Regions from separate parts of the Priestia sp. YIM B13551 genome, predicted to be linked through region 1. Evidence: riboswitches for the same ligand, from Rfam matches in the RefSeq annotation. Region 1 holds a riboswitch; the other holds the start of a gene.

Evidence for each region. A riboswitch is a leader RNA that binds a small molecule or an ion and turns the genes downstream of it on or off. The one in region 1 is predicted to bind cobalamin.
Region 2: linked by a shared signal. The riboswitch ahead of ACFX4N_RS19795 (ribonucleoside-diphosphate reductase subunit alpha) and the one ahead of ACFX4N_RS04615 (ABC transporter substrate-binding protein) in region 1 are both predicted to bind cobalamin.

What each region holds. Positions count from the first base shown of each region.
Region 1 covers NZ_JBHZOX010000001.1:880,713-891,325, forward strand. The annotation lists gene ACFX4N_RS04555 (CobW family GTP-binding protein) at 1-105, shown strand, start outside; gene ACFX4N_RS04560 (hypothetical protein) at 139-297, opposite strand; gene ACFX4N_RS04565 (MerR family transcriptional regulator) at 595-921, shown strand; gene rarD (EamA family transporter RarD) at 1,013-1,939, opposite strand; gene ACFX4N_RS04575 (cob(I)yrinic acid a,c-diamide adenosyltransferase) at 2,076-2,645, opposite strand; gene ACFX4N_RS04580 (bifunctional adenosylcobinamide kinase/adenosylcobinamide-phosphate guanylyltransferase) at 2,645-3,067, opposite strand; gene ACFX4N_RS04585 (histidine phosphatase family protein) at 3,019-3,636, opposite strand; gene cobS (adenosylcobinamide-GDP ribazoletransferase) at 3,594-4,367, opposite strand; gene ACFX4N_RS04595 (bifunctional adenosylcobinamide kinase/adenosylcobinamide-phosphate guanylyltransferase) at 4,364-4,924, opposite strand; gene cobD (threonine-phosphate decarboxylase CobD) at 4,921-6,000, opposite strand; gene cbiB (adenosylcobinamide-phosphate synthase CbiB) at 5,975-6,961, opposite strand; gene ACFX4N_RS04610 (adenosylcobinamide amidohydrolase) at 6,966-7,574, opposite strand; gene ACFX4N_RS04615 (ABC transporter substrate-binding protein) at 7,663-8,622, opposite strand; cobalamin riboswitch at 8,881-9,013, opposite strand; gene ACFX4N_RS04620 (thioredoxin family protein) at 9,104-9,418, opposite strand; gene ACFX4N_RS04625 (YpjP family protein) at 9,607-10,209, opposite strand; gene ACFX4N_RS04630 (class I SAM-dependent methyltransferase) at 10,593-10,613, opposite strand, start outside.
Region 2 covers NZ_JBHZOX010000004.1:16,797-27,409, forward strand. The annotation lists gene ACFX4N_RS19785 (o-succinylbenzoate--CoA ligase) at 1-20, shown strand, start outside; gene menC (o-succinylbenzoate synthase) at 24-1,127, shown strand; cobalamin riboswitch at 1,408-1,593, shown strand; gene ACFX4N_RS19795 (ribonucleoside-diphosphate reductase subunit alpha) at 1,727-3,970, shown strand; gene ACFX4N_RS19800 (ribonucleotide-diphosphate reductase subunit beta) at 3,987-5,030, shown strand; gene ACFX4N_RS19805 (hypothetical protein) at 5,060-5,263, opposite strand; gene ACFX4N_RS19810 (DUF1540 domain-containing protein) at 5,330-5,488, opposite strand; gene ACFX4N_RS19815 (DUF2325 domain-containing protein) at 5,696-5,977, shown strand; gene ACFX4N_RS19820 (hypothetical protein) at 6,032-6,787, shown strand; gene ACFX4N_RS19825 (flavodoxin) at 6,803-7,261, shown strand; gene ACFX4N_RS19830 (cytochrome d ubiquinol oxidase subunit II) at 7,292-8,329, opposite strand; gene ACFX4N_RS19835 (cytochrome ubiquinol oxidase subunit I) at 8,345-9,679, opposite strand; gene ACFX4N_RS19840 (type B 50S ribosomal protein L31) at 9,832-10,077, shown strand; gene ACFX4N_RS19845 (metal ABC transporter substrate-binding protein) at 10,107-10,613, opposite strand, start outside.

The sequences.
Region 1 (10,613 bases):
AAAGAAATGATGAAGCTGCCCACCACTCTTGTCTTTATAGGGGAAAACCTCGACCACACTAAGATGAAACAAGAATTATTTAATCTTGAACAGCAGTCCAATTAAAAATCCCGCCTAGAGCGGGATTTTTTTTATTACTTATAAACAGGCATTTTGTACTCTGCGCAAAATTTCATATGCACGATTTCCAGCTAACTCTGTCAACTCTTCAAATTTTTCATCTCTTTTCAAATCAAGTTCAATAATTTCTTTTGCCAGCTCAATAATCTCTTCTTTTTTCAATTGTTGCACAGCCATTTAAAACGCCCTTCCCTTTTAGAATTTATGTATATTCTCACATTTATTTTCTATTCATCATTTTGAAAGCAAGTGGTTAACCACAAAGCTTTATCCTGTATGGTTAACCACTTGGGATCGAGTTAATCATTAGTTTATAGGACTCTTTTCCCTATTTCATTATTTATGTCACTTTTTCTCACATAGTAATTCAAAAATATAACATATATATGTTAGAATGTATTACATGTTATAAATTTTTGTATTTTTTTCCTTTATAATAATAACATACTACTACGTACTCAGGGGTGAGGGAGATTGTCTACGAATGAAGCGTCATATCGAGATAAAAAAGTCATGTCTATTGGGATTGTAAAAGAATTAACCGGTTTATCAGAAAGGCAAATTCGCTACTACGAGAAAAGAAGCCTGCTCTTTCCGGACCGAACCAATACGGGTATCCGGAAATATTCGTTTTCAGACGTCGAACGATTAATGGATATTGCCGATCGCATAGAAGAAGGAGTTCAAACGAGTGAAATACGCACAGAACTGGCCAAAAAAGATGAAGCGAGAAAAATGAAAGAAGTAAAAAACCAAATGCTTCAAGGTCAGTTGAACGCTCATTTCAAGCGGAAGCTATAAAGTATACATACGGTGACTTTCCCGTCTCCGTTTTTATTTCTTTACGGCAGACAAAAAAGCGCATATCTAAAGATATCCGCTTTTTTGTCCGTTAAGCTGAGCGCCCTTTAAAGAATTTCGGCTGATGAGAACTCATGAACTTAGTTTTAGATAAAATGAACATAACCGATCCGCCCCAAATGAACAAAAAGGCAATCATCTCTACGCTAGAAAACGGTTCATGATACACGAATACCCCTAATAAAAGCGTCATGGTAGGAGCAATGTACTGTAAAAAACCGACCATCGATAGCGGAATAAGCGGGGCCCCTTTAGCGAAATATAATAGTGGCATAGCTGTAGCAACACCGCCTCCAATTAAAAGAGCACTCAGATCAAGCGACTGAAGGGAAAAACTTGAAGATCCTTTCACTAAAAGAAAAATAAAATAAATAACTGCAATAGGTGCAACCATCATCGTTTCAATCGTTAATCCTACTTTTGCTTCTAATTGAATAGTCTTTTTTACAAGACCGTACAAACCAAAGCTAAACGCTAAGCTTAATGATACCCATGGGATATGCCCGTATGTAACTGTCATAACGATAACACCTATAGCAGCTAATCCAACAGAAGCACCCTGCCAAAAATTAAGCTTCTCTTTTAAAACGACTATACCAAGTAAAATACTAACGAGCGGGTTGATGTAGTAACCTAAACTTGTTTCAATAATATGATTATGGTTAACCGCCCAAATGTAAACGAACCAGTTGATGCTGATCAGCACTGAAGCCACAAATAAAATGACCGCTTGTTTCGTATTACGAAATAATAAACCAAGCGTCTTCTTTAAAGCACTCATTTGCTTTGTCACAAGCAAAAGTAAAAGCATAAAAACAAATGACCATATGACACGGTGAGCGAGTATTTCATTCGCATTCACCTCGCCAAGAAGCTTCCAGTAAAGCGGAAAAAGCCCCCACATAACGTAAGCGCTGGCTGTATAAACAATACCTGCTCGTTTAGAATCTTGATTCATTTCTCAACCTCTTTTCTTTATCTCTCTGTCTCTTATCATTATAGATGCATTTACCTCTTTTTTATAGCTTTATTTTGCCTATCGAAATAGCTCATTAAAAAAAACGATCGCTTTTAGCTCGACCGTTTTTTATACCTTATTTTTTAGGCTGTTTAAATACTTTGGCACTGCGAATATATTCTACATCTTGTACATTTTCTCGCGCGTTAGCGATTCGAGCCGCAGCAAAGAAATAATCGGATAAACGATTTAAATACTGAAGCACCGCCGCATTAATTTTATACTCACGCTGCACGCCAACAACAAGCCGTTCTGCGCGGCGTGTAATCGTCCGGCAAATATGAAGCGTTGTCGCTGCAGGTGTGCCTCCAGGTAAAATAAAACGCTCAATGGCCGGCGCTTCTGACATATAGACATCAATGCGCTTTTCAAGTACTGATATCATGTCGTTTGTTACTTTGTACGGATGATCATCTTTTGCAAATGCTAAATCACTTCCACAGTCAAAAAGCTCATGTTGAATCGTAATTAGCTCTTCTTTTACATCTTTTAATGTTGTTTCATCCAGCTGATAAATCGCTTGACCTACAAAGCCATTTAGCTCATCAATCGTACCGTATGCTTCCACTCGAATATCATCTTTATTTACTCGTCCTCCAATTAAGCTTGTCTGCCCTTTGTCCCCTGTTTTTGTGTAAATGTTCATTATATTTCCTCCTTCAATCGATTAGCAATTCCGTACCAAATGTGATCTACTTTCCGGGCATATGCCGCTAAATGCTGATACGCATACCCGCATTCATCTCTCCACTGCCGCTCTGTTGGATCTAAAGGAACAATCCCTTTGCCGACTTCAGTTCCAATCACTATTAACTTTTCCCATACACCGCTGTCTCTCCACTTCTGTATTAACTTTTTAACAACAAGGTGCGGAGACTCCAGCTCGCTATGTATTAATTCCTTAACATAGTGCTCAAATCCTTCTAGCACTATGTAACTTTCTTCGAACTCAAGCGCTGGTAAAACAGGGTCTTCATACAAACAATGCCATTTTACCGACTCACTGGCATAATGCTGCTTCACCCATTTTCTTTTGCCGGTAAATGCACCGCCGAATACGAAATGCATGCTCTTCTCTCCTTTGCCTGTTTGTATGATGTACACGCTACTGAAAAACCTTCTCCATAAGAAAAAGAAACATCCCAAAGCGACGCTGTCTGTTTAAAGTGGGATGCAAGTAAACGCAGTGGTCCGCCGTGTGAAACAATAGCAATGTGACGCAATTGCTGACTGGCCGCCAAATCGACCGCTTCTTCCCACGCTGCCCAAATTCGGTTTGAAAAGCTTGAGAAGCTTTCACCATTCGGAGGCGTATGTTCTGTCCAGTGATCAATCCAATTTCTATACGCCCGTATGTTTTTTAAATCTTCATACGTCTTCTCTTCCCAATCTCCAAAATGCAGCTCACGCCAATTTTTACTTTTAACCACCTGAGATTTTGGAAAAACAACTGCACTTGTTTCTAGCGCTCTTTTTAAGTCACTGGAAATAACGAGCTGAGGTTCTAGAAAAAGCTCTTTCAATTCATTTTTCCCTTCTATACTTAAAGGCGGATCACTCCACCCTATATATTTTTTCTGTTGATTTTCAAGCGTCATGCCGTGACGAATACATGTGATAACCAAAGAATTATCCATAAAAGCGTTTCTCCTCCTTCAATGGTTGCCCCTATAACATCTCCTGTTACGCCACCAAACTGCGAACGATAAAATCGTATCCAGAGCCATAGAAAACCGGCAAAGAAAAGAATAATGAATTTATTGTCCATAAAAATAACGAAAATAGCAACTAAGAATAGGCTCATGATGATAAATCCGTAAATAGACCGTTTGGTGACTCCTTTTTGAAAATATGCAGCCAGACCCGTCTCTTTAGCGGGCTTATCTCTCAACAACAAAAAGGCTGCTCCAATTCTTGGAAGCGTAAAGACAATTAAGCATGCCCAAATTGATAAAGAAGAAAGAGACACTAATTCATAGATCGCACTAAAACGCAGCAGCAGCAGAACCATAAGAGAAAGAATAGCAAAAGACCCAACGTGCGGATCACTTAAAATCTGCAGTTTTTTTTCCTTTGACTGATGAGAAAAATACGCATCGCTTACGTCCATCCAGCCGTCTAAATGAAGGCCACCCGTTAAAACAAGCGGTAAAAGCAAAACTAAAATACTATCAACAATCGTAGTGATAGGTGAAGATTGAAGCAGCTGTAAAAAGCTATAAAACATCAAGCCTAGTAACATACCAATCCAAGGCAGCACAAAAAGTGAGCGTGCCGTTCTTTTTTCAGTCCATTGAACGGTTTTAGCCAGTGGTAAGATCGTAAAAAACTGGAGAGAAATTCGTAGTATAGCTATCCATTCTTTCATATATCTACACATTCCTTTCCTTTTTTAAAACGATAAATTCCCGCTTCTACACAAATAGCCACATCTGCTTTTTCTACAATATACTGATGTAATTTCCCTAACATCTTCATATAGCTATATGTGGGCTCTTCTAATACGCCCGCTTCAAACAGTTCATTAGATACTAGCACAACCGGCTGAGACTGCGCAAACAGCTTATCGAGCGTTTCTATCATATGAAGAAAAACCGCTTGTTTCCCTTCTTTTGTTTGCCACCTTCTTTCTGTTAAAAAAAGCTCATTGGCAAGCCAATTCGTGACACAATCCAAAAGTATAGCATCATCACTTTGAAGATTTGGCAAAATTTGTTGTAAATTTACAGACTGTTCGATCGTTATCCAAGGCGTGTTCGCTGCTTGGCGTTCTTTTTGATGAAGCTGGATGCGTTTTTGCATTTCCTTATCTGTTTGCCTGCTTGTGGCAATATAAACAGCGCGCTTTGTACAAAAAGTTTGAACCATATTCTCCGCTCCACGTGATTTTCCGCTTCGAACGCCTCCGCTAATAAAGATGATCATATTTCATCGAGTCCTTGTTTGATTATTTTAAGTAAATAGTCATTTTCTTCTTTCGTTTTCACGGCCAAACGGATATAGCGTCCATTTAAAAATGGAAAGTTTTCAGTATGACGAGCTACCACGCCATGGCTTGCTAAATAGACAAGCCATTCGCGCGTTTTAATAGAAGACGGAACGCTGCAAAGATAATAGTTTGTTTGAGAAGGAGAAACCAAAAGCCCCCATTCCTTTAGTTGACTCAAGATCCGCTCCCGTTCTTGTTTAATATAATGTACGGTTTTTTTCACAAAATCTTTTTCATCCACACATATCATTCCTACTTGCTGCGACAATCCATTTACACTCCAAGGAGGCTGCTTTTTAGACATCTTGCTAATGATTTTTTCATTTGCCAAAATATAGCCAAGACGAAGCCCGGCAATATTAAACATCTTTGTCATGGAACGCACCACAATGATATGCTCATAATCCAGAATAAGAGAATCAAATGAAGGCTGATGTTCGACAAAATCAATGAATGCCTCATCAATTATTAAGTATGTACCATGATGAGCAGCAGCTTTTACTACTTTCATCCATTCCTCATGACTATACATAACACCCGTTGGATTATTTGGATGGCAAATCCACAGTACTTTTATGTCCGGAAGAATACTCATAATCAACTCTATATCCCAGCTCCAGCCATTTTCTTCAGCTAAAGGAACGTATGTCACTTCACATCCATAAGCTTTACTTGCCTGTTCATATTCAACGAAGGTCGGCTGTACAATCCCTGCTTTCTCTCCTGAAAATAACGAAGCAATAAGGAAAAACGCTTCAGCGGCGCCATTTGTAGGCAGCACTTGAGCAGCTGAAACATGATGATGAGCTGCAAGTTTATTTTTCAGCTCTGTTACTTGAGGATCAGGATAACTAAACGCTGCATCCTTGAATTCGTTCCACTTTTCGTGAAGCACAAGGGGAGCCCCTAAAGGATTTGTATTCACGCTAAAGTCTTTTATATGCGATAAATTCTCGGCCCCTATTGCTTTTAAAAAGACATTAGGATTAGCTCCATGTGTAGGTAATAGCACTAATAACTCCTCCTAACAAAAGATATAATAACCACGTAGCATAGACCGTCCTTTTCATAATGAAAACAGCTTGTTCAATATGACCGGCTTGCAGGGGAATGAGTGGTTCACCCATTTTTGCACGATTAGATTCTATGCCTTTATATGTATTAAGCCCGCCGAGTTGAATACCTAAAAGAGCAGCCACTGCGCTTTCCCCGTATCCGCTATTTGGGCTTGGATGCTTCTTAGCATCACGCTTAATCAAACTCGTTACATGCCCAAGAGAATACTGGCTTTTTACTACATTAACAGCCGTCATCACTACTGCAGTTAGCCGACTTGGAATATAGTTTAATACGTCATCGGTTTTTGCACTAAAGTAGCCGAACAGAAAGTAGCGGTCATTTTTGTACCCAACCATCGAATCACATGTGTTAATAGCTCGGTAAAAAAAGGCTAGGGCTCCTCCTCCTATAAATGCATAAAAAAGCGGAGCTGTAATACCATCACTTGTATTTTCAGCCACGGTCTCTACCGTCGCTCTGGCAATTTCTCCTTCTGACAAACGATCTGTATCTCGTCCCACAATCATACTTACTTCATATCTAGCTTTCTCCATATCTCCTAGCTGAAGCGGCTTTTGTACCTTATAAGCAGCTTCGCTTAAAGAACGAGTGGATATAGTAGTCGCAATCATTACGCCCTCTACTAAAACACCTGCTATAAAATCAACTCCGTACAAAGCATGGAGGAACAAAAAGGGAACAACTCCTGCTAGCACAGCCATACTTATCACAAGAAGCAATCCTTTGAATCGTTTTCCTACACCTTTATTTAATCTGGAATCCATCCAATAAATCCACTTGCCAAACCAGCGAACGGGATGCGGCCAATTTTCGGGGTCGCCTATCATTCGGTCAATTAGTAAAGCAATCGTCATGGCCGTCATGTGTGCAATTATCGCTTGTGTAATACTCATTTTTTCACCTCTTTCCCTTAAGTCCCTGCTCTAAGCTTATTTTCACCAGCTTGGCTACCGCTTGACCTAAAGCGGTCATAGAGCCTGCATATTCATATAATGGTCCTTGCTGAGACGCTGCAACTGAGATGCTGTCCGTAGATGTTCCCGTAGCAATCGTCTTTGTAGCTGGATCTATGACCCCCAGCTGTGACAGCGTTTTTGTTTTAGCTTCTGTGGCCGCAATAAAAAGCTGTAAAAACGCAGCATCCGTAAGCGTACCTTCCACGAAAAAAAACATATTAATTGTACCGGGAGAGGAATAGAACGGGACAGCTTCGTCAGCTGTAATATCTACTGCGTTTCCTACTCCAGCCGTTATCACGGAAGCTACTCTTACTCCGTAGCCTTCATAACAGTAAACCGCTCTTTCTTTTAACCAAACGGCTGTCATCAACCCTACGATTTGCTCATGGCGTACATTTTCTTTCATCAAATATTGCTCATACTCCATAGAAGGAGTATCTGAATAATAGTCTTTGTGAACAAATCGATTGTAAAAGGTGTCCGTTTCCGTAATACCTGTTCCTAAAACCCCTGAGCTGTATGTTTTATAAGAAGTCTCGGTTTTCATGATTAAAAGCTCAGGCCGTTCTTCAATTTTAAGATGTGAAAAGGGACCAATCCCCTTTTCAATTCGAACTGGAATATGGTCCCTCTTCTTATTTATTGTACACCTCAGGGTATACTGCTTTTGCTAAGTCCTCTAAGCCATCTACAATACGAGGTCCTAAGCGGTTGATTTTGTTTTGATCAACCTTCTCGATGTTACCCTCTTTTACAGCAGTCATGCTGCTCCAAGCGGGACGCTTCATAATCTCATTTTTGTCTGCATCATACGTTGCGATAATAACGTCAGGGTTTAACTTAACAACTTGCTCTTCAGAAAACTTAACCCAACCCTTTTCACTACCCGCTACGTTATCAGCACCGATCATAGTAAGCATTTCGTTCATGAACGTACCTTTTCCTGTTGTATAAATCTCAGGAGCTCCTGATACCTCTATCCATACTTTTTTACGATCTTCTTTTGAAATCGTTTTTGCTTTTTTCTCAATTGAAGCTACTTTTTCTTTCATGTCTTTAATTGTTTGATTAGCTTCTTTTGTTTTACCTGTTAATTTACCGATTTGCGTAATAGAATCATAAACCGTATCAAACGTTGTTGAATCTTTTACAACAAATACCGGAATACCCGCACTTTCAATTTGTTTAAATACTTCATCCGAAACGCCCATACTTGAAGCGTGTGCCAGCACTAAATCAGGATTTAAAGCAATAACTTTTTCTGCATTAACGTTCATATCTCCTACCTGCGCTTTTTTCTTTACGCTTTTAGGATAATCATCGTTGCTTGTAACACCGACTAATTCTTTTTCAAGGCCAAGGGCATATACAATCTCCGTATTACTTGGCATTAATGAAACAATTTTCTTAGGCTGTTTTTTCAACGTAATTTCTTTATCACGCGCGTCTTTTACCTTTACTGGAAATGCAGCTTGTGACGTTTGTGCCGTATCTTGCTTCGTTTTTTTATCACTGTTGCTTTGGCTGCCTGCACCGCATGCAGCAAGTACGATGACTAACAGTGCAATAATGGAATACGAAAGCCATTTTTTCATCTAAATACTCCCCCTATATATTGTTCATTGTGAATACGAAACCTCCACGTTAAAGAAAAAGCAAATGATCATGCAAAAAGCAGCGCTATCCCGTTTTTCCGCTTTGACTATGTATACTGCTCGCCGGCAGCTTCAAAATAAAAAAGCTTTACTTTCAATTGAAAGCAAAGCAGGTAACGTCAAGATAAGCAGGAAAAGAATCCGTTCACTATACTTGATATGTATGTTCATTACCCTGCTTCACCCTTCCTCGAAGGTTTCACAGCTAACAATAAGGCAGGTCTCCTGACTTACGCACAAAGCGCTTACAGTGGCGGGACCGCGCTGGTTTTTCACCAGACTTCCCTTTTCACTCAATCTTTAAATTGAGACCTTATTGCTTTACGATTATTCACTTGTCCTAGTATACCCCACTCATGGAAAAATGGAAATAGCCATTCTCACAAAAAAAGCTGCGAGAATGCTCTCGCAGCTTAAGGAATTAAAGAGTTGCTAAAAATTCACGGACCGCTTCAGGCGTTTTAGCATTTGCACTGTGCAAGTGTGCAATTTTTTCACCGTTTTTATATACAAGAAGAGAAGGAATACCCATTACATTGTTTTCAGCAGAAAGTTCTTCAAACTCATCCTTGTCAATTTTAAACCATGCTTTATCTGTATTTTCGTCAACGATTTCATCAATGAACATATCCAAACGTTTGCAATCAGGACACCACGTTGTCGTAAAAATCCCAACGCTTAGTGTTTCGTTCTTAATTTGTTCGCGAAATTGTTTTTCTTCCGTAAATTGTTTCATTGTGTTACCTCCAGCATCTATTCGTTCCTTCTCACTATTCTATGGTAAGAAGTCTGACTTCATTATAAACGATTTTTTTATCGTTGTGCTAATGTTTCAGCTTATTTAGACCATAACGGTTTTAGACGTAAAAAAATGCTAGCTTAAAAAAGCTAACATTTCGAAATCGTAGAATGTTGTGTCTATTATCAGCTAAACCATTTAGGCGGCATGTTTCGGTTCCAATAAATTTTCCCTAAATCATAATGCTTTTGAAAATTATCTGCAGCCGCATGATAGTGAAAATTAAACCAGTATCCATCTTTTGGAGGATTTTCACGCCGTACGTGAAACCGTATTAAGTCCTGACCGGTCTCCCGGTCATATACATGGAAAATCTTTTCACCATAGCCAGCAGCAGGATGCTCGCTTATCTCGAGATTCTGAATTGACTGTTCACGTTCAGTGCCAATGTCGGTCAGCACTTCTTCAATTTTAGGTAACACTGCTTGACGAAATTCATCTTCAATGACAGGCCCAATTTTTGTTCCGAATTTTTCCACTGACTGTTTTTCAGCTGATTCCATTGCATACGTAACAAATGATGAAACGTCTTCATATTTTGGTTCTTCATATGGCAAATGAATATCTTCTATAACAGCTGTGACAGGAGTTGTTTCTCTTACATACCCTGCTTTATGTTGCTTGTCCGCTTTTGCATCATCAACGTATAAATATTCTGGTGGAGTGACAAGCCCAAATGTAAATACTGTAATAAATACAACTAGCATTCTTTTTATCCATCTAGGCATTCGTATCTTTCCTTTCTCATCTTTTCCCATATGGTCTTTTCATATCGTAAAATTCATTGTTATAACTCACTAGGTATTGTAACATACTTATTAATTTTTTACCTATATTTGCTTATTCATTTATGCTGCCTACGGGCATTCGAAGACTTTTTAGTTAGCACCTTCCTTCTTCTGTTTGAGGTTGTCACACCGAGCGGAAACCTATACAAGATATTCCTTTTTTGCTGGATGCTTAAACACAAAAGTATTTTTATGTTCAAAAATATATCATACTTTTATGAACTTTAGATGAAATTCATAAAAAAAACTTCCAAAACTTTTTAATTCCTAAAAGGTTTTGGAAGTCTTTTCAATGATCGGAATCCATTTTACTTTTTTGTTTATTATTGTATATCAATTGTCCC
Region 2 (10,613 bases), on a different contig from region 1:
TCATACAGAAAGGGAGTTAATCGATGATTATAAAAAAAGTACATCTTTATAAAATTGACATGAAGCTTCTTTCTCCTTTTTCAACAAGCTATGGTACGGTGCAGGATCGAGAATTGATTTTGCTGGAAGTAGAAGATGAAAAAGGTTTTACAGGGTGGGGAGAGGTCGTTGCTTTTTCATCTCCTTGGTATACGGAAGAAACGATTCAGACGTGTTTTCATATGTTAGACGATTTTTTAATTCCTTCGCTTCTTCATCAGCAACTTCAAAAACCAGAGGATGTTCAAAAGCTATTCAAACCTCTAAAGCGAAATAACATGGCTAAAGCAGCTTTGGACTGTGCTGTATGGGATTTGTATGCAAAGCGGCAAAATAAGCCGTTATCTGAAGTAATTGGCGGAGTAAGGCCTGCTGTAGAAGCTGGAGTGGTAGTTGGCTTAAACGACATTTCCGTAATGAAAGAACAAATAAAGACTTACATGAAAGATGGCTATAAGCGCTTTAAAGTGAAAATTAAGCCGGGTGCTGACTATGAGCTACTGAAACAAATTCGAGATGAATTTCCAAGCATTCCTCTTATGGCTGATGCCAATTCAGCCTATACGTTAAGCGATAGTGATTCATTGAAGAAACTAGATGAATTGAATTTAATGATGATCGAACAGCCGTTAAGTTCTGATGATATCCTTGATCATCGATTGTTACAAAAGCAAATGAAGACGCCGATTTGCTTAGATGAAAGTATTGTGAGCTATGAAGATGCACGTCATGCAATTGAACAAGAAAGCTGTAAGATTATCAATGTGAAAATCGGTCGAGTTGGCGGAATGTCCGTAGCAAAGCAAATTCATGATTTATGCGCCCAGCATGGTGTAAGACTTTGGGTTGGAGGAATGTTAGAAGCAGGGATTTCACGAGCTCATAATATCGCCCTTGCCACACTGCCTTCTTTCACGATACCAGGTGATATTTCTGCGTCGTCTCGCTATTGGGAAAAAGATATTATTAAGCCCGAAGTAGAGGTAGAAGCCGGAGTAATAAAGGTGAAGGGAAAACCGGGGATAGGATACGATATTGATAAAAAGTTTATCAAAACAATCACAGCATTTGAAAAAGAATACAAATAATTAAAAACCGTTTTTTTATGAAAAACGGTTTTTTTTATTGAGGTTGTCAATGTTTAGTAGAAAAATAGGACAAATTTTTTAAAAAGAGCACATTGTTCCATCAAGCGTGTCAAAACATGTTATGATGGAATAGTTTGATGAAAAAAGTCGAAGAGTTTTATCGTAAAAAACAAAATTATTTTTGAAAATAGGTTGATAGTTTTCTAAGTTGTCCTATATAATGTGTTTATAACATAACACAATATGTTGTTTTGAAATCCATAATAAAATACTATATTTTGTGTTTTCCAGTGAAAAAGGTGTCTGATAAAAAGACTTAAAAGGGAATTTGGTGAAAATCCAAAGCTGTCCCCGCAACTGTGAATGCTGATGAAATAAGGAGATCCACTGTGAGTAAACATCATGGGAAGGCCTTAAAGTAAAAAGAAGCATAAGTCAGGAGACCTGCCTTTTTTATGTCGTTTTATCTTCTTCGGGAGGTGAGAGGGTAGAGCGAGGATTGAGAAAAGACTTAGTGTCTTCTTCTATCTTCGTTCTATTCGCTCACCGAGGTACGGTGAGCGATTTTTTATTTTGAAGTGAAGAGAGGAGCCATATTTATGGTGAATACATTAAAGCCTACAATTCTACATGAATTAACTGCATATATTGAACGTTTAAAAAAAGAATTTACGCAGCTTGATTTTTCTTTGTATGAGGAAAAGGTTATTCAAACTGTTACAGTAAAGGAAAATATGACGGACGAAAAGGTTGCAAACGTACTAATTTTGGCAGCCTTAGAGCGTATTTCAATGGAAGAACCCGATTGGACGTACGTAGCGGCAGACGTCTACTTAAACGAACTATATCGAAAAGCAGCGGACAACCGAGGTTACGATAAAAAAGAGAAGTACGGTTCGTTTTATCAGCTTATTCAAGAACTAACAAAAATCGGCATTTATAATAAGCAGCTATTAAAAACATATACAGAAGAAGAAATTAATGAAATTGCTTCAGTCATTATTCCTGAACGCGATCGTTTATTTACATACATTGGATTGTTGACATTAGCAGATCGCTATTTAGCGACATCACATGATAAGCGCGTATACGAATTACCGCAAGAACGTTTTCTTATCATTGCTATGACGCTGATGTCTCAAGAAAAGAAAGAAAATCGAACAGCATTAGTAAAAGAAGCGTACTGGGCGCTTTCTAGTCTATATATGACGGTTGCCACACCAACACTTTCAAACGCAGGAAAGAGCTACGGACAGCTATCTAGCTGCTTTATTGATACGATTGATGACAGCTTACGCGGTATTTATGATAGCAATACAGATTTGGCCACGCTTAGTAAAAATGGAGGCGGAATTGGTGTCTACCTCGGTCATATTAGAAGCCGAGGAAGTGATATAAAAGGTTTTAAAGGCGTATCATCAGGAACAATTCCATGGATGAAACAGCTAAATAATACGGCTGTAAGTGTCGATCAGCTAGGTCAACGACAAGGAGCTATTGCCGTATATTTAGACGTATGGCACAAAGACATCTTTTCATTCTTAGACGCGCGTTTGAACAATGGTGACGAACGTCAGCGCACGCATGATTTATTCACTGGCGTATGTTTGCCAGATTTGTTTATGGAAAAAGTAGAGGCACGTGAAGACTGGCACTTATTCGATCCTCACGAAGTTCGTACGCTGATGGGCTACTCGTTAGAAGATTTTTATGATGAAGAAGAAGGCAGCGGTTCGTTCCGCACTCGTTACGCTGAGTGTGTAAATAATGAACAGCTTTCAAGAGAAACAGTACCTGCTATTGAAATCTTCAAGCGCATTATGCTTTCGCAGCTTGAAACCGGAACGCCTTATATGTTCTATCGTGATACGGTTAACCGAGCTAATCAAAACCGCCACGAGGGCATGATCTACTGCAGCAACTTATGTACAGAAATTACGCAAAACCAAAGCACAACGGTCGTAACAGAGGAAATTACGGAAGACGGAAAAATTATTATTACAAAGAATCCGGGCGATTTTGTTGTATGTAATCTTTCTTCTATCAACTTAGCGAGAGCCGTAACTGAAGATGTGCTTGAACGTTTAATTCCAATTCAAGTACGCATGCTTGATAACGTTATTGAGTTAAATGATTTGCCGGTACTTCAAGCAAAACTAACAAACCAAAAGTACCGCGCAGTAGGGCTTGGCACATTTGGTTGGAACCATTTGCTTGCCTTAAAGAAAATAGCATGGGAAACAGATGAAGCGGTAGCATATTGCGATGAATTGTATGAGCAAATTGCTTACTTAACCGTACAGGCAAGCATGAACTTAGCTAAAGAAAAAGGTGCATATCCATTATTTAAAGGCTCAGATTTTGAGTCAGGCGCTTATTTTGAAACACGTAAATACACAAGCGAAGCGTGGAGTGAACTGCGTAACGAAGTTCAAAGCAATGGGATAAGAAATGGCTACTTAATGGCTGTAGCACCTAATTCATCAACATCTATTATCGCGGGTTCTACTGCAAGTATTGATCCGATTTTCCGTAAGTTTTATTCAGAGGAAAAGAAAAACTATAAAATCCCGGTGACGGCACCAGATTTATCACCAGCAACAAACTGGTATTATAAGTCCGTTTATTTAATTGATCAGCACTGGAGCATTAAGCAAAACGCCAAGCGACAGCGCCATATTGATCAATCCATTTCATTCAACTTATATGTGCAAAATGATATCCGAGCAAAAGAGCTGCTGGATCTTCATATGACGGCATGGAAAGAAAAGTTAAAAACGACCTACTACGTACGTTCAACATCAAGTGAAGTCATTGAAGAATGTGAAAGCTGTCATAGTTAAAAGGAGTGAATAATTGATGACAAGCATGTTAAAACGAGAATTAATGAACGAAACAGCTCCGAACCGTTCGACAGGAATCATTAACGGCAAGAGCTCAAATATTCTAAACTGGGATGACGTCCGATTTTCATGGGCGTTCCCTAAATACAAACGTATGCTAGCTAACTTCTGGACGCCGTTTGAAATTAATATGGGTCAAGATATTAAGCAGTTCCCTCAGTTAACGGCTGACGAACAAGAGAGCTTTTTAAAAATTATTGGCTTGCTGGCGCTACTGGACAGTATTCAATCAGATTATGCTAGCAAAGTAGCTGACTATGTAACCGATTCTTCGATTAATGCTCTAATGATTATTTTAGCGCAGCAAGAAGTGGTTCATAATCATTCGTATTCATATGTTTTATCAAGTCTTGTACCAAAAGGAAAACAAGATGAAGTATTTGAATACTGGCGCACAGACGAAAAGCTTCGCGCTCGAAATGACTTTATTACAAACGGATATAAAGCATTTAGCGAAGAAGCAACGGTTGAAAACTTTTTGAAGTCTATGGTATATGATGTTATTTTAGAAGGCCTTTTCTTCTATAGCGGATTTGCTTTCTTCTATAATCTTGCGAGAAATCAAAAGATGGTGGCGACATCTACGATGATTAACTATATCAATCGTGATGAACAGCTTCACGTTGGGTTATTTGAAAAGATTTTCAAGGAAGTACTAAATGAAAATCCAGCTTATCGTACGGAGGAGCTAGAAACGTTTGTAGTTGAAACGTTCCAAGAGGCAGCTCGTCTTGAAATTGAATGGGCGGAATCTGTTATCGGAGAAAAATTCGACGGCATCACGATGAAAGAACTGCAGCAGTATATTGAATACATGGCTAATAAACGCTGTAATCAGTTAGGCTTCGGTCGAGCTGCTTTCCCAGAAGCACCGATTGAAAATCCTCTTCGTTGGATTATTGCTTATCAAGAGGTAGATTTAGGGAAAACGGATTTCTTTGAACAGAAATCAAGACAATATACAAAAGCATCAGATGCGAATGGATTTGATGATCTATAAATACAAAAGCTGACTAATTTCCTTATTGATTAGTCAGCTTTTTTTAAGTGAATAAGTCCAAGTTCTAACGCACGTGTGGTAATTAAGTCATCAATTTCTTCTGGAATGTTTTCAAGTGTTCCCCATTTATATGTCCATAAATGAGTAAACGATTGTACATAGATTGGAAAGGTTTGTTCATTTGCTTTTATTGCTTCTTCTTTAAAAAAATGAATCAGTTGTTCAGTTTTCATATTAGTCTCCTTTTTTATGATCTTGAAGAGAGAAAAAAGACAACCCAGAGGCTGTCCTTTTGCGGGTTACGCTTCAGTTGGCTTGAACGTTTTACAGTCTGTTTCATAACTGCTTGCTGCATGTTTTCCGCTATGACTTACCACGTAAATTTCTTCTGCGCTGCAGTGATTTCCATTTTTCCAAAAGTGACAGTTATTTACTTCACAAAGAATGTTTTGTTCCAACGTTAACCCTCCTTTGTATGTGATAGCTATAGTATGGTCAAAATTCAACTAACTTATAAGAAAGGTGGTAGACTTTCATTTTAATTGAGAATTTTTATCAATTAAACATTGACAAAGAGAATCATTCTCAATTAAACTGTGTATATAGTAAAGAATACAAGTTGTTGTCAAATCATTAAATGAATAATTAATTGGGAGGGAACAAACATGTCATCAGTTATGGTTGTAGGAGGAGACAGGTTAAAGCATATTACAGATCGTTTAGCGGGAGAAGGATTTAATGAAGTAATTCATTTAGATGGCCGTAAAAGCAATATGGTGAAGCGAGAAATACCCGAACATATTGGGTTTGTATTAGTTATTACGGATTTTATTAATCACAATATGGCAAAAGTCATTAAAGAGAAGGCAAAAAAACAAAAAAAACCGATTTATTTCGTCAAACATTCATGGAGTGCTATTCGTAAAGTGATTGAGCAAATTTCATGATTTAATTTTTACTTATTATTGAGAATGAATTTCAATTAGGGTGGTGAGACATAGGTGGAACCGATAAAAGTGCATATAAAGACACTCTCTAACGACCACATCGAACAATTTATTCGATGTCCGTACAAATTTTATCAGCAGCAGCTTCTTTTGAAAAAAACATCTATAGATTGGAAACAGCTTGTTCAAGTAACTGTCCATCAAATCATTAAAACATACTATAGCAAGCCCGTTGAGTATCGCTCGAACCTCTATGTTTTACAGCTTATTGAAAAATATTGGCGCCTAAAGCCAAATATGTTTTCATCACCCGTTCACTATTACGATGTGTTAGCTAAAGTAAGCGATTATTTACTAAGGTTTTTAGGAGAGAAAGCACATGTGGAACTACCGCTTTTTGTGTTTGAGAAATACAGCGTGTATGTAGAAGAAATTCAAAGCAACCTTTCTCTAACCATTGATTTTGCTGCATGGACAGAGAAGTCTTATACGGTAACAAAATTCATTCTAGATGACCATGAAGAAGTGAAAAGCGCCATGAAAGACTTTATTATCGTTTTTTCGAAACAAGCTTTTAAAAAGGTTCCTGAACAAATTCGTTTTTATTCATTATTAACTGGAGAAACAACAACTTATCATATTGCACCAGACGATTATCAAAAAGCCATACTTCAACTACATATTGTCAAAAGTGTGTTAATGGAACCAAAACATTTTCAAAAGAATTATGCATCCAGTGAGTGTGAAAACTGTCCTCTTCAACGAGAATGCGCTGAAGAAGGAGATGTGCGGCCAACACTGCTGGTGTAAAGGAGCGTCATTTACATGAAGGAAATCTTACTAGCTTATGCGAGTATGTCAGGTAACACAGAAGCGATAGCCGATTTGATCGAAGAAGAATTAGTCAAGCATGGATTGCATGTGAAACGAGCAGAAGTATATGACATTGATGCTTCTGACCTTGTATCCGCAGAATCTATTATCTTTGGAGCTTATACGTGGGGAGATGGAGAGCTGCCAGATGATTTTTTAGATCTTTATGATGAAATGGATGATATAGATCTCAGTCAAAAGCAGATGGCTGTATTTGGCTCAGGTGATTCATCATATGATGTTTTTTGCGGAGCAGTTGATTTAATTGAAGAAAAAATAAAGAGACGTAACGGAAATATAGCCGTTCCCGGTTTGAAAATCGAGCTCTCTCCCTTTGGAGAAGATGTAGAAAAATGTAAGGTATTTGCTAAAGGTTTTGCTGAAGTAGTAGCAAAATCTGCTGCTTCATAAGAAAACCCGGTCAAGTGCTGACCGGGTTTTTTAATATGGCTTCTTTTTGCTGTATTCTTTATTATCTTTCATAAATAGACGCCAGAAATAAAAGAATCCAGGAAATAAAATAGCAAAACCAACAATATACACAATAAATAAAGAATGAAACGCATCGGGATGTGTAAATCCATTCTCAATCGTTACGTTTGGATAGACAACATAAGGTAAATGACTTCGTCCGTATACGTAACTTGCTAAGAAATATTGAAGGATAATGGATACCACGGCTAAACGAGGCATGCCTTTTCCTTTTTGAGAAGGTAGCAGCAGAGCAATACCAGCTACTACAAATAGACCTACAGATCCGTAAAGAAGGGGCTTAAACTGCATCATTTTATCATATAACCAGCTTGCTTCTGATTGCATTGTAATCATAATAAAGATAGCCATTAGCAGGGAAAGAGGTCCTGTAATGAGCGCATCACGCCGATAGACCGCATAAGCTTCCATTTCGTCAGATGACTTCGAGTAATCTGCTAATAACAGAGACGATAGAAACAGCGAAGAGCTTATGGCAAACCCGATAAATGAATAGACGTGCGGACTTGAAAATACTTTTGCTAAATTTAATCGCTGCGTGCCATCAATTATATCAATAAATCCACCTTGACTTACTGGCAGTACAGCGATTAAAAAAGCAGGAATTAACACGCCGGATATACCGGATATATAAACCAATGCTCTCCGATATTTGAAGCTGCTAGCATAGTGTGAAAACACTAAAAATCCGCTTCGAATAGATAAGAGAAGTAAAATGATACTTCCGGGTATTAGTAACACTGTGCCAAGCGTAAATGTAGCTCGAGGAAAAAAACTAAACAGCGCAACAACAATCGCAACGATAAATACATTGGTTACTTCCCAAGTAGGCGATAGATATCTGTTTGCTACATCTGTAGCATTTGTTTTCGTACGATTAATATATACCATCGACCAAAAGCCAGCTCCAAAGTCCATCGTTCCCATTACGGCATAGATAAAAATGAAGCCCCATATTACAGTAATTGCTAGTAATGAATCACCCATATTCTCACATCCTTTTTAATCTGCTTGCGCAGCAAGCTCTTTAGAAAGCGGATTTCTTCTGAAATAAAACACCAGTACAAGGGCGACTGCGGCCACAAGTACGATATAAACAAGCAAAAATAAAAAAAATAAAATATGCAAATTAGCAGAAGTGGTAACTGCTTCTGATGTACGCATGATGCGGTAAATGACCCAGGGCTGTCTTCCTGTGCATGCGAAAATCCATCCGAATTCAATGCCCATGATCGCGAGAGGGCCTGTTGCGACAAATGCCCACATAAAAATTTTAGGGAAGCTTTTCTTCTTTAAAAACTTGTACCAAACAACGCCCACTAGCGCCACTAAAATTAAAATCGATCCGATAATGACCATACCGTTAAACAAGGTATGCACAAAAAGCGGCGGCCAATAATCCCTAGGGAAGTCATTGAGTCCAGTAATCACTGTATTAAAGCTATTACCCGACAAGAAGCTGAGCATCCATGGAAACTCAATTCCATACTTGACTCGCTGTTCTTTTTCATCTGTAAATCCGCCTAAAGCTAATGGCGCATGATCTTGTGTTTCAAATAGACCTTCAGCTGCTGCAAGTTTTTCGGGTTGATATTCGTATACTTTTTGCATAGATTCATGTCCATTCAAAGCTGTTACAAAAGAAAAAATCCCGCCGATTACTAATCCCATCATCAATGCTTTATGATGAAATTTATATTCTCTTGGATTATGTTTTCGCGCACGAAGCATTTTAAAGGCAGCGACTGAAGCAATGACAAAGCCTCCGGTTGTATAAGCAGAAACGGCTACATGACCGGACGTTACAAAGAAACTCGGATTAAAGAAAGCTGCCCAAGGATCTACGCTTACAATTTCGCCATTTAAAATTCGAAAGCCAGCAGGTGTTCCTTCAAATGCGTGCACGTTTGTAATTAAAACGGCAGAGGCAAGAGCGCCTATTGCTACTAAAATTAGACTGATAATCCTCATTTTTCGAGAAATACGGTCCGCTGCGTATACGTAAATAGAGAGAAACAGAGCCTCAATAAAGAAAGCATAAATTTCAATTTGAAAGGGAAGAGCCATCACTTTTCCTACGATTTCCATAAAACCCGGCCAAAGCAACGCTAATTGTACACCAGCAATCGTTCCCGTAGGAATGGCGACTCCAAGCAGGACAGCAGCTCCTTTTGTCCAACGCTGTGCCATAAGTTCATAATCTTTATCTTTTGTTTTGTAGTAAAGAATTTCAGCCAATAAAATCATGAGAGGAATGCCGACGCCAAGAGTGGCAAAAATGATATGTACTCCCATGTTCAAACCAAACATTGAACGTGCAGTAACTAAATGATCCATTCACTTTTCAACCTTTCCAGTAAAGTATTGATAAACCTTATTGTCCACTTTTTACCACGCTTTATGCATCAGAATTGGTAAAACATATAACTTGAAAATAGTAATCATTACGATTATAATAAGTGTATATTGTTTTAAAGGAGAGATATTTAATGAAAACAAATATTCATCCAGACTATCGTAAAGTTGTATTTATGGATACAAATAGCGGAACATCATTTTTATCAGGATCTACAAAACAATCAAATGAGACCGTTCAATGGGAAGATGGCAACACATATCCGCTTTTAAAAGTTGAAATCAGTTCGGATACACATCCATTTTATACAGGAAAACAAAAATTTGCTGATAAAGGCGGCCGTGTAGAACGCTTTAAGCAAAAATATAAGTTACAATAAAAAAACTAGCCGGGAGGCTAGTTTTTTTATTAATATAATGCTTTTTTCAACGTATCAATGTTGTGCTGCATAATGGAGAAATAATCTTCTTTATTTTTAACATCGTTTTTTGTTAATGACTCTAAGTTATGAAGTGTTAAAGCTTGAGCTCCCACTTCATTTTTTACAAGCGTAGACACTTTAGGCTTTAAATTTTGGTCAAAGATAAAGTATTTGATATGGTCTTTTTTTGCCTGTTTTACGATGTTTTCTAATTGTTTTTGAGACGGCTCATTTGTAGGAGATAAACCCGCTACGCTAATTTGCTTTAAGCCGTATCGTTTTTCCCAGTAGCCATAGGCTGCATGTGATACTAAAATTTCTTTATGAGGTGCGTCGCCAATCGTTGTTTTTAACTCTTGGTCCACATCTTCAAGGTGAGTCTTTAACGCTTGGAAGTTCTTTTCAAACTCTGCTTTTTTATCTGGTTTTAATTCAATAAGTTCATCTTTAATATTTTCTGCTAATTGAATAGCTAAAACAGGATCAAGCCAAAC